Regions from separate parts of the Leuconostoc carnosum genome, predicted to be linked through region 4. Evidence: riboswitches for the same ligand, from Rfam matches in the RefSeq annotation. Region 4 holds a riboswitch; each other region holds the start of a gene.
The links. A riboswitch is a leader RNA that binds a small molecule or an ion and turns the genes downstream of it on or off. The one in region 4 is predicted to bind thiamine pyrophosphate.
Positions count from the first base shown of each region.

Region 1: linked by a shared signal. The riboswitch ahead of thiW (energy coupling factor transporter S component ThiW) and the one ahead of thiM (hydroxyethylthiazole kinase) in region 4 are both predicted to bind thiamine pyrophosphate.
Region 2: linked by a shared signal. The riboswitch ahead of FGL89_RS02980 (ECF transporter S component) and the one ahead of thiM (hydroxyethylthiazole kinase) in region 4 are both predicted to bind thiamine pyrophosphate.
Region 3: linked by a shared signal. The riboswitch ahead of FGL89_RS00665 (solute carrier family 23 protein) and the one ahead of thiM (hydroxyethylthiazole kinase) in region 4 are both predicted to bind thiamine pyrophosphate.

Region 1 covers NZ_CP042374.1:150,178-153,380, forward strand. The annotation lists gene FGL89_RS00685 (putative glycosyltransferase family protein) at 1-1,365, shown strand, start outside; TPP riboswitch at 1,455-1,548, shown strand; gene thiW (energy coupling factor transporter S component ThiW) at 1,814-2,326, shown strand; gene thiM (hydroxyethylthiazole kinase) at 2,326-3,141, shown strand.
Region 2 covers NZ_CP042374.1:623,915-627,117, reverse strand. The annotation lists gene FGL89_RS02985 (ABC transporter ATP-binding protein) at 1-945, opposite strand, end outside; gene FGL89_RS02980 (ECF transporter S component) at 938-1,519, opposite strand; TPP riboswitch at 1,661-1,750, opposite strand; tRNA gene FGL89_RS02975 (tRNA-Gln) at 1,910-1,981, opposite strand; gene FGL89_RS02970 (phosphatidylglycerophosphatase A family protein) at 2,094-2,612, shown strand; gene nagA (N-acetylglucosamine-6-phosphate deacetylase) at 2,743-3,203, shown strand, end outside.
Region 3 covers NZ_CP042374.1:143,518-146,720, reverse strand. The annotation lists gene FGL89_RS00670 (LuxE/PaaK family acyltransferase) at 1-568, opposite strand, end outside; gene FGL89_RS00665 (solute carrier family 23 protein) at 570-1,865, opposite strand; TPP riboswitch at 1,930-2,027, opposite strand; TPP riboswitch at 2,113-2,204, opposite strand; gene FGL89_RS00660 (RBBP9/YdeN family alpha/beta hydrolase) at 2,225-2,806, opposite strand; gene FGL89_RS00655 (Asp23/Gls24 family envelope stress response protein) at 2,959-3,203, opposite strand, start outside.
Region 4 covers NZ_CP042374.1:1,228,249-1,231,451, reverse strand. The annotation lists gene thiD (bifunctional hydroxymethylpyrimidine kinase/phosphomethylpyrimidine kinase) at 1-660, opposite strand, end outside; gene thiM (hydroxyethylthiazole kinase) at 653-1,429, opposite strand; TPP riboswitch at 1,572-1,661, opposite strand; gene FGL89_RS06175 (hypothetical protein) at 1,715-2,224, opposite strand; gene FGL89_RS06170 (hypothetical protein) at 2,221-2,517, opposite strand; gene FGL89_RS06165 (vWA domain-containing protein) at 2,544-3,203, opposite strand, start outside.

The DNA of each region.
Region 1 (3,203 bases), 510 kb from region 4:
TTTTGCGCAGGTTTGTCATTATATTTACTATTAAAAAAAGCTAGAATCGGTGATCAATATAGCTTGCCATTAAGTATTTTTTATATGACGTGTTATTCAATTCAATATTGGACAATACGGCAAGGTTTCTCTAGTTGGGGTGCTGCATTAATGCCAGTATGCCTTATACCACTGATAGATCTAGTTGAGAATAAGAAACTAAGCACAATTAAAACGGCAGTGGCAGTCGCAGCAATGGCTCAGGTACATATGCTATCAGCTTTTTTGTTGGTTTTTGTATATATTTGTTTTTTTTCTTCTATTTTTTTTAATCAAAGTCGCATGATTAAATTAAAACTAATCATGCAAGTCGGTATGTCAGTTTTAGTTTGTACTGCCTTAGTTGCTAATCTCATTTATTGTTTTATTGCTGTTGACGGTTATAACGATATTGCTCAGCCATTTACTAATAAATACATGTGGCGGATGACAGTTTTTACTGGTAGTAGTTATTGGTTAGTTTATCCGCCAGTATTAATATTAGCTATTGTATTTTTCGTTTGGCAAATGACTAAAATGTGGCATAAATCAGCGCTTTTGTTACGAGTAACCGAGATAACTGCTTTTATATGTTTCACATTATCGACGAATATTTTTCCATGGCGTTTATTTAGTAACAGTGTGTTTAGCTTCATTCAATTTCCATTTAGATTTTTTATTCCTTTTACGGTACTATTGCTTTTAGCGGTTGGCTTAATGTTACAAAATAATGCACACATTTCTTGGTCGTTTTATAGTGTGATTATTATTGTGATGGTAGCGTCGTTATGTCAAACAATGATGTCATCGAATAATACTTTGAATGTATGGCACCGTTCTACAAAGTATTTGAATGGACAAGTTCATACCCGTATCAATTCTGACGATAATTCTCACGTAAAACAATCTTTTTTTAAAAAAGATAAGAGTAAGGCATTGCAGTACATTTTAAAATCAACACCAGATTATTTGCCCATTGATAGTAATAACAAAAAAAGTAAGTATGAACTATACCAATCATTAATTTTAAACAATCAACAAAACTTTCGTAAATCAGTTAAAGATCATAAATTATTCCTTAACTGGTATGGTGATTACCAGAAAAAGGTTCAGTTACCAATTATTAAATATAAAAATACTGTGATGATTTTAAATCACACACCAATATCTAAACATATGACCCAATTTAGTGCGATCAATACGCCTATCATTACACAAAAGAAGGGGCCAAATCAACTTGTGGTTTATTACCAACATGATTGGTTTCTTTACCCAATACTACTGTTTACGTTTATGAGCTGGTCTGTTGTATTTATTGTATATCAGAAAACTTGGCACAGTAACTAATGAATTTTTTAAATTAACATATTGTCAATTTTCTGAATGTCTTGTTACAAATATTTCTCACGACTTTTTGATACTTTTATGCTATAATATTTTTGTACTAGGGGCGCCACTATGCGTGGCTGAGAAGCACCCTTTGAACCTGATCTGGTTAACACCAGCGTAGGAAAGTGCCATACTGATTGTTTTTAGATGGCGCTTTTCTCAAATTAGAGAAAAGCGCTTTTTGTTTGAACAAATAATGTATGAAAGGATTAATTTAAAAATGAATAAGCATCATTAGAGACGTTGTAACCGACTATGACGATATTGAAGACTGGTTTAAGCTGATTGCGTTACTGAAAACCAACAATAGCGTTATCACACAGTAAGTGTTAATGATAAAAGTGCCTTTTTATTTGTACAAGAGCACACTTTTGATGAATCCTTACTAAAAGATATGGAGAATACTATGAATATAAAAATCAAAAAAATTACTATTGTCACGGTTATGATTGCATTGGACGTTGTGTTGTCACCAATTTTTAGAATTGAAGGCATGGCACCAATGTCTAGTGTTATGAACATTATTGCCGGGGTGACTCTTGGTCCATTTTACACAGTTGTTATGGCGCTAATTACTGGCATTATTAGAATAGTCATCATGGGAATTCCACCATTAGCGCTAACTGGTGCAGTATTCGGGGCCTTGTTGTCAAGTCTATTTTATAAGTATGGACGTACAATGTATTGGGCGATGTTTGGTGAATTTGTAGGGACAGGTCTTATTGGGTCTTTAATATCATATCCAGTCATGGTTTGGTTTACTGGAACGCATCAAGGGTTGTATTGGATGATTTATACACCACGCTTTATTGGTGCTACGTTAATTGGTGCGGTAATTGCCTACTTTATTTTGCTTAACCTAACAAAAATCAAAATTTATCAAGATGTGCAGCAAATATTTATGAAATCGAGCGTCTAATGACAAAAAAATTGGCAGAAATAATACCTTTGAACAATGTGCCGTTAATTCATTGTATTACTAATGATATTACCTTAGAAACATTAGCTAATACAATTTTGTATTTAGGTGGCAAGCCGATTATGAGTAGTGATGTTCGTGAATTTGCTGATCTGTTTAAAACAACTGATGCTTTATTGCTCAATATGGGACGATTGACTGTCAATCATGAGGCTAGCTTAAGAGAGGCTAGCCATTTTGCGGTTATTAGTCATAAGCCAGTTGTCGTTGATTTAGTTGGCTATGGTATGACAGAGCAACGTCGAAAATTAGGTGACGAACTTATCAATCATCAACCTACAATCGTTAAAGGCAATATTTCCGAAATGAGAAGATTGGTGGGCTTGCCAACAATTGCTAAAGGCATTGATGGTGACGTCTCAGATCAAAGTGATTTTGCCTTACAAGAACTTAATCATGCACTCAAAGAACTGTGTAAACGCTGCCCTAAAACAGTGTTTGTAGCTACGGGAAGGCGTGATATTGTCGTACAGGGTGAACGCTCCGCATTGTTATGCAATGGTGTAGCAGCGTTAGATCGGTTTGTAGGAACAGGAGATATGCTTGGTGCTATTATGGCAACCTTGATAGGTGCTGGTGCAGCGGCTTGGGAGGCGAGCTCTATAGCAATTAGTTATCTTAACATTGCGGGTGAAATAGCTGATAATCAGACACATGGATTGGAAAATTTCAGACAAGAAATGCTAAATCAAATTAGTTTATTGCAAAAACAGTCAGGTTGGTCAAAAAATATTCATAGTTCTACTTTCAATTAGTTCTGTTCGAGTCATTATTATGATGAAACAACGATAAATATGTTATTCTTGAAATATAATGT
Region 2 (3,203 bases), 600 kb from region 4:
AGCAATATCTTGTTGATTGTAGGTAATTAAACCACTATATGGATATAGCTTAACTAAAGTGGAAAAAAGTGTTGATTTACCAACACCATTTGGGCCGGTAATTAAAATACGTTTTTCTTTTGGAATAGCCAACGATGTGGTGCGTAACAATTGACGGGTACCATTTTTTAAGGCAACTTTTTTGAGTTCAATGATGTGTTCCTGTTCATCCGGTAATGCAGTTTTAATTTGAGTTTGAACTGGTACTTCATGTAATATTTTGGTCCGCTCAGCCTCGTCTGCTTGATGGAGATGACCATGGTTCATGACGAAGACATCATCAATCATGTCAGTGTAACCACTCCAATCATGATCAGTTATTAGAATTGTTTTCCCTTGTTGTTGATAATGCTTAATGGCTTGAATGAGTTGTAAACGGGCAACAGGGTCAACATTGGCAAACGGTTCATCTAAAAGCAAATACTCACTGTCCATTGCCAAAGCAGCGGCTAGGGCAATTTTTTGTTTTTCACCACCAGATAATGTTGACAAGTCATGATGCGTGAAATCAGTCATACCAACGGTTTCTAATACTTTTTCAATGCGATCTGTCATGTCTGTTGGCGTGACTTGTAAATTTTCTAAACTAAAGCGTAATTCTTCAAATGGTGTTTGCATCACAAATTGACGGGTAGGATTTTGAAATAAATAGCCAAGACGTGCGACACGTTGAAAAGGAACAATATCATTGATATCATAGCCATCAAGAGTCAGTTTACCATCTAAAGTACCTCCACTAAAGGTCGGATAAAGACCAGAAAGAAGTTTTAACAAGGTCGATTTACCACTACCACTAGGACCAACTAATAGATTAAAACTGTTAGGTTTTAATTTGAGGGAGACGTGAGAAAGCACCTTACCAGTAGGATAAGAAAAGTGAACGTCTTCAACAATTAAATTAGTCACGACGTAGGACACCAGCCTTCTCAATCAATTTTTGAATAGCAACAACAAGGACACCACCAAAGAAAAGAAGAGAAATAAAGCGTGTGATGAATAGTGCAACGAGTAGACCAAAGCTATATGATGTGTAACCATCTCTAAATAGTGACCAGACAAAAGTCACGATAGTTCCTGTTACAGCTGAAGCGAAAATCGCTTGCCAGCGCCAATTCTTGTAGCCTAAAATGGCAAATCCAGCTTCACTACCAACACCTTGTACTAATCCTGAGAGTAGTGTTGCCACACCCCATTGACCGCCAAGTAACATTTCAACTGCTGCAGCAAAAACTTCGCCAAGCACACCAGCACCGGCTTGTTTGATTAAGATACTGGCTAATGGTGCGGCCATCATCCAACCACCCAGCAAAAGGTTATTTGCAAAAGGTTCTAGGCCCATAGGGGTAAGGGCTGCTGAAAGGATATTATAAACTGGACCAAGAACCCAGAAAATAAAACCGATAAATACGGCAACGAACGCTAGTAACAAGACATCGCGTAATGCCCAGCGTGTTGATTTTGACTTTGAAATAGTTTGCATAATTAATATGCCTCCAGAATTTTTTTTGTAGCTTTTATCACATTTCTGGTCCAAATAGAATTGAGTCACAGTTTTTGCTTATGAATTAGTGGAAACAAAAAACTCTCGAGTCATTAATGAGCCGAGAGTTTGCTTATCTTTCTACTAAAAAAGCAATTCTCCCTTCGCTGGTGCTAGCCAGATCAGGTTCAATGGGTATCTCTCAGCCAAAGGGCACCCCAGATTGTTGAATATTAAACTACATACTAAATTTAACATAATTGTGTGCTTTACGCAAACAATTATGAGAATAACTAACATGAGAATATTAAACGAATATTTAAAAAATAACAGGTGATTATTTGATAAAAATTAGCTACAAAAAAAGCGATCAATCAGATCGCTAAGTTATTGCCCCTGCTGGATTCGAACCAGCGCGTAGTGGCACCAGAAGCCACCGCCTTACCGCTTGGCCAAGGGGCAATTACTCTAACTATTTTACATACTTTTACTTTGTATTGCAAGTACAATTTTTATCTTTGTCAGAAAATGTTTTTTCGTTTATACTATTAAAAAAAGCCTAAGGGGGAACACCATGCAGTACGCAACATACGAGAATACCGTTGAAAAACTCAAAAAGCATGACATTACCTTACATGATATTGCGGTCATCGCCTATGATAGTGAAGCTTCTTATGTACCTAATCTGACAATAGTCCAAGTTGAAGAGGCACTCGTTAGCATATTGCATAAGCGGGTTGTTCAGCATCAAATATGGGTTGCTTTAGAATTAGATCGTCTAGCTGAAGCACACTTATTGGAATCACCTTTGCAAGATTTAATCGATAACGATGATGCTTTGTTTGGGGTTGATGAGACGCTTGGTACAGCTATTGCTATGTCGTTTGACACGATTGGCGTCACTAATTATGGTTACATTGATAAGATAAAAGTCGGATTGGTTGGCGAACTAGACCGTAAAGGGAAGACAACATCTGCTGTGACAACCTTTGCTGATGACATTGTTGGCGCTTTAGCGGCTGCAGCTGCTTCTAAAGTGGCGCATAAATATGCGACCAATATTGTAGCTTCTGATAAACACTTGGCGAAATAATATTTCGCTTTTTTTATTTTAAATATATTTATTTGCAAAATCGGTCTATACCAATTATAATAAGGTTAATAAATCAGGAGGAATGTGTCGTGGATGCGTATCATTTGTAGCCATTGGCATACGTGAAATAATGGCAAAATTACTCAAAAATATTAATCTTTATACGGGTTACAAGCATATGCCGGATGCATTTATGCGGTTTACAGATAGTATTCAAGAAGTTGGTTATATGGTCGACTTTGTGGCACAAAATGATGATGAAATCGTCAAAGAGGCAACCGGTAAGTTAATTGTGCCAGGTTTTATTGACGTTCATAAGCATGGTGGCTATGGGTTAGATACAATGGATGGTGATGCTGATGCGCTCGATGAAATGGTCAATAAAATGGTCACCGAAGGTATTACATCACTATTTCCAACGACTATGACACAATCACCGCAACGTATTGAACGTGCCTTATCAACTATTAATCAAGTAGCAAAAACAAATCCAGTTATTCAGGGGATTCATCTTGAAGGTCCATTTATTAATAAAACATTTATGGGTGCGCAACCTGAAGCATACATTATCAATCCAGACACCGCACTATT
Region 3 (3,203 bases), 510 kb from region 4:
GTGCTTGTTTCAGAGCTGATATCAAATTAACATAATCTAACTGATTATGTTTAAAAAACACCTGACTATTTTCTGTCCCAAATACCTGCATAGCTGTTGTAATATAGCGAGATAGTGACGAATTAGGATGACTGGACATATCTGGAAATAGAGAAAATATCGTTATTTTTTCTTTGTTAGGGATAACATATTGCTTAAATCCCGCTATCATTGATTGCTCCCAAACCCTTAAGTCGGAAATGTAATGTCGACTTTTTTGTTGTGCATTCGTTGTCCCACTTGAATAAAAAACATCTTCAGCTTGCGTAGTGTCTCGAGTAGATAATGTTAATTGTTTATAGGCTTCAATTGGTATCAAAGGCAAATCCTGCCAATTTTTGACAGTTAATGGATTTTTATGCTTTAATTGCGCAAATTTTTTGTAAGGTAAGTTATTTTGGAATTGATAATCAAATACGCTCATGGCTAATTGATTAAAATCAACTTCATATTCACTTGATTGCCCCTCTTTGTACTGTTGTATAAACTTTACAAGACGTGCTTGAATAACGTCAGATTCATCAGACATGTTATCTCCTTAATTTATTTATCATTTGTGGTAAATTCACAAGAACAAACTGCAATGTGATAGCAGATATTGCGCCTATTAAGATTGTATTAGACAAAAGTTGACCCACTGCACCATGCCATCCAGTAGCATAATTTGGTAGAGCAATAGCCAACACAATCGATAACCCAATAATCATATTATTTGCATTTGTTGATGGTGTCTTTTTCAGAATATTTAATCCTGTCATAATTAAAGTCGTTGCTGCTGGCAGAAAGATACCACCAATCACTGGGCTTGGGGTAATTGCTAAAAATGCCCCAATTTTTGGCACAAATCCCAATATCACAAACAAAACACCTGCAATAACTACAGGAATTCTTGAGACATCACCAGTTAATTTTAAAATACCAACATTTTGTGCAAAAGCAGTTGTTGGAAAACCACCAAATAGCGATGATAATATTGAACCAGCCGATTCACCGATCAAACCATTTTGAATACGGCGTGGTGAAATATCTTCTTTCATCACGTCACTAGCAGCTTCATACACGCCTACTGCTTCTACCACAGCAACAAGATAGGCAACAAAAAAAGTCAGAAACATCGTCCAATTAAAATTTAACGCACCATATGGTAATAAGTGAGGTAAGCCAAACCACGATTTAGCCGCTAGTACACTGTAATCAACACGCCCCATTGCAACTGATAAAACATCGCCTACAACTAATGCAATCAAAAAGGAAAAACGTTTCCAAAAACCTTTACCAAATATTGAAAGTAAAATAACAATGGCTGATGTTGAAATTGATAATACAAGTGTCGTCGGTGAAGAGAAATGTTTATCTCCAGGATAACCACCTAAAAATTCAGATAATGTAAAACTGGATAAAGAAACGCCGACCAGAAAGATAAGTGTTCCAGTAATAGCCGGTGTTAGCAGGCGAACTAATTTATTAATTAATCCTGTTACAGATAGCAAAAAAATAATCAGTGCACTGGCTAAAATGGAGCCACTTGCTGAGGCCAACTGGCCAGCTCTACCAGCATTAATCATCAAGGCATCAAAGGCAGCGGATGGCCCTTGAATAATTGGTAGTCGTGCTAAACGTGTCACTTGAGTCAGTGTGACCAACCCTGAAACAATAAAAATAGTATTTACCAAATTAGTTGATAAATTTAACGATAACCCTGCTGCTGCTGCAACATAGATTGGATCTAGCCATACATTAGAAACAAAAACATGTTGTAAACCAGCTAAACCATGGTCTACTATGCGGTTATTATGTGTCGCCATAGTCAAAACAATTCCTTCCATCTCAAAAAGGGTCCTTATGTGACATACAAAAGGACCCTAGTTCGCGGTAACATCACAGGATGTTACACAATTTTGGTCACTTTCCTACGCTAGTATAAACTAGATCAGGTTCCAAGGGACCGATATATCATCTCAGTCATTACGACGCCCCTAGTGAGCTTTATTCATTTTTATATTGTTCCTTTCGTACCATATTCTGTGCAAATAAAAAATGCCCTTCTCTAACATGAGAAAAGCACCATCTAAAATAATCAGTATGACACTTTCCTACGCTGGTATAATCCAGTTCAGGTTCAAAGGGTTCTTCTCAGCCACATAGTAGCGCCCCTAGCACAATGATTATTGTATCACATAATAGTTCAACTATTAAAATGATTTTCACGATATTCATTCATCAAACTAATCTGTTGGAAAACAACTGGTACCTCGTAAATATGATCTCGGTCAATAAAATGTTTACCATTTGGCATTAAAATAAATTGACATTTTAAATGACGTGCTAATGTTTCCGAATAATGATAAGGCACAATATCATCATCTAATGCAGAAATAACAACTGCCTGATCAATTTTAGGTATGATTGTTTGATAATTTAATGAGGTATCTGTAAATGAATGTAGTTGTGGTAATGTGTTAAGCACTTCATCAAAACCAGATACTAGTATCATTTTGATATTTTTAATTTTATGCTGTGACACAAAACGAAGTGCCTGTATGCAACCTAAACTGTGTCCAACGATTGTTAGTTCATGATTCGTGTCAATGAGACGATCACATAATTCATCCCATTCCTGTAGTTTCGGATTATCGGCATTTGGCATTTCTAAAATGGTAGTCGGTATATTCAATTGCTCTTCTACCTGTCTTTTTAACCATGGAAACCAATTGTCTGTTGGTGTAGCAGTGTACCCGTGTATCACATAAACATGTTTATCAGTCATAAATACGCCCTTATTTTTTCTAGAATAGATAGGCTCATTCAGACATAATAAAACCTGATAACCTTCTGCATAATTATTTTACCAAAGTTATCAGGTTTTTTCTAACAGCTAATGCTATGATTTTATCAAAAATTTATAAAATCACAGTTACATTATTTCACACGCTCGTCACTATCACTGGTTGCCTGTGAAACTGTATTTTTAACTGTATTCACACCATCAGACGTCTTATCCTTAATGGTATCTCCGGCATCAGACATGCGATCTTGTAAGGTCACTTGCGCATCATTAAACTCTCTTTGTGTTTGAATATCAATAACTTCAACATTCAATTCCACTAACTTTAAGCTCGTTGTCTCATCAATTTTTTTGGCAATAACTGTTGTGAGTGCTTTAT
Region 4 (3,203 bases):
GGCTGCTGAAATTGTATCGCCTGTACCGTGGGTTCTCACAGTATTCACGCGCATACTTTTCAACCAAAAATGTGTTCCATCTTCCAACAACACATAGTCGTAAACTGCTTGCCCTTCTGCATGTCCACCCTTTAATAAAATATTTTTTGCCCCAAGCTTTTGAATAGTTTGCGCCACCTTTTGCACATCTTCATGGGTACTAATCGTACGGCCAGATAATACTTCCGCTTCTGGAATGTTTGGTGTGACTAATGTGGCTAATGGCAGTAATTCTTTTTTAACAGCATCAATAGCTTCCTCAGCCAACAAGCGCGCACCACCTTTTGCAATCATCACAGGGTCCAAAATAAAATCACCGAACTGTTGCTTTTTAATGGCATCAGCCACAGTTTGAACCGTCACGGCATCACCCAGCATACCAGTTTTGAAAGCGCGTATTTTCAAATCAGTTCCGACAGATTCTATTTGGTTTGTTACCATATTTGCTGGAATCATTTGAACTTGCTGTACACCAATTGTGTTCTGTGCTGTCACTGATACGATCACATTAGCACCATAAACACCCTGAGCTGCAAAAGTCTTCAAATCAGCTGAAATGCCTGCCCCGCCACTCGAGTCAGTACCAGCAATGGTTAGTACTTGTGGTGTTTCATTAATCATGCGTCACCTCTTGCTTAATGAAATCTTCTAATTCTTCTTCTGGCAACAGATATAACTCATCTAACAATTGATTTGAAAAATAACCAGGTGTTGCTACTTTTTTAGTCGCCTTAAGCCCAGCTAATTTCATCGTTGCCATAGCACGTACCGTATTATCCAATGAGATACTATCACCATTAAATGCGCCAATCAAAGCAGATAAAGCATCACCCGTACCAACATTAGTTGCCAAAAGTGGCACATCAGTTGCAATGCTTATTGTACTTTCGCCATCACTTATCACATCCTTTTTGCCACTCAATGCAATAATAGCACCAGTTTTTTGTGCAGCTAATTTGGCAATATATGCAACATCCCCATCACCAGTTGCATCAATACCATGACTAGCAAAATCAACATCAGCAAACCAAGCAATTTCTGCGGCATTTCCACGAATGATATTTACCTGAGATTCTGAAATTAGTGATTTGACGGGTACACTTCTTGAGGGTATAGCTACAGCAACAGGATCTAAGACGACAACTGTCTCAGTTTGGTTGGCTAACTGTATCAGTTTAATTGTTGCAGGTAATTCCTCACGTTGCCATGTACCTGTATTAACAACTATGGCATCACTTAGTGAGACTAAATCTTTAAATTCTTCAATTTCACGCGCCATAATTGGTGAACCACCAATAACATTCACAACATTGGCAACGAGTTGTGGTGTGACATAATTAGCGTAATTAAAGACAAGTGGTGTTTGCTGTCTGAGTTCTGATAGTTTCATCATTAAATCCTCTATTCATTTTAAATTATTTTCTAACTTAGTTAATATTTAAAATACTATCTGACAGATCAAAAAAAGCCGTTACCTGATCTTCACGTTAGGAGAACAGGTAACGACTACACAATATAAGCAGTTTAAGTAGTTATCGTAGATGTTATCTCCCTTCGCATGCATTATCATGATCAGGTTCAATGGGTATTTCTCAGCCAAAAAGGCACCCCAGATAGATTATTAACTCATGGCATTATTGTAACGTAGAACAATTATTTATGCAAGATTAAAATGTTAACCCCACCACGTTTTATCGTCAAAATCACGCATTTGATGTGTCAAAGACAGTTGGTCTGCTGATGAAATATGAAAATAACTCACTGTATAAGCATTTTTCATCAAATTTTTCATTTGTTTGAAAGTATCACTATTGACAAAATTAGCCAACGCTTGGTGATCTGGCCAAAAGGTCCACAACATAAAGTCTGCTTTGCCATTCGCATTTTGTGCCATAATCGCGTTGCCTGTGACCAGTTGTTCAATCAATTCATCGTTACGGCCCTTGGTCTGAAAAGATATTTGATGAATGACTTCACCAGCTAAATTACCACTCACAACACGACTATCAAAACTAAGAGGTCGCTTGAACTGGGCAACCAATTCTGGTTCATCGACAATCAGCACATTTGCGCCAGAAAGTTGTGTTTCTTTGCCTAAATAGAAAAAATGTGCGGAGTTAGCAGCTTGGAATGCCAATAGTTGTGCTGGTAACTGTTCAGGTGCTAAAACTAAGTTAATTTTCATAAGAAAGGCTCCTTTAATGTTCTAATCACATCTTCTGACAAGCGGGATTGATTCGTCATAATAAATTTTTTGATGCCCGAAAAAGTTCGTAAATCTACAACTGTTGATATGACTTCTGCATCAATTAAATGTCGTGCCAAGCTAATATCTTCACGTGTTATTGTTGTCATACCAAAATGTGCATCTAATAATAGTGATTCCCAACGATTTTGCAATAATGCCTCTGCCCGTTTAAATCGATCATCTTTATTAATGAGGCTCTTCAAATCTCGTGGGCTCAATTCTTTTGTCATACTACCTGTGCCAGCTTTCCATTGATCTACAAATTCATAATTTTACCAAATGGTTCTAAAATACTTAGTTTATGGTCGGATAGCAACAACCAATAAACTTGACGAAACTTGGTAGATAATACTGTTTCTTCACCATCTCCATCTGTTAAAATGACGACAACTGTGTGTTTCGGATTGAATTTTCTTACTTTTAAAGTATCAAATATACTTTGAAATTGTGTCCCACCACCAGCTTGACGTTGCCATTGTTTGATATTTTTAATCTCATGAACCGTTGTATCAAATGAAAAAAAAGTCACTTCAACATCAAATTGTTGTATAATTTGCCTCGCATTTGCTAGCATAACCCCTGCCTGATGGTCAGAAATAGAAGCTGAATTATCAATAAAAACGGTCACCTGAGCTTCATACTCACTCACTGATCCTGGTAAATCTAGTCGATAAGCTTGCCGACGATTAAATCTTGAGTGTGATGCTTTTTTTTTCGTGGGTAATTGGCTGATTCCAGTCCGTAAAATAGCTTGCCAGTGACGTTTAGGTGCGGTAACCGAAGCAATTTTTTTCAGCACAGCAGTACCTATGTCCCCTCTCCCTGACCGATTGGTATCTTCAGTTGCTTTCTCAATCACAAAATTAAGTGCTGATGTTGCTTCGTCAATACCTTGACCAGCACTTGCCCAATCACC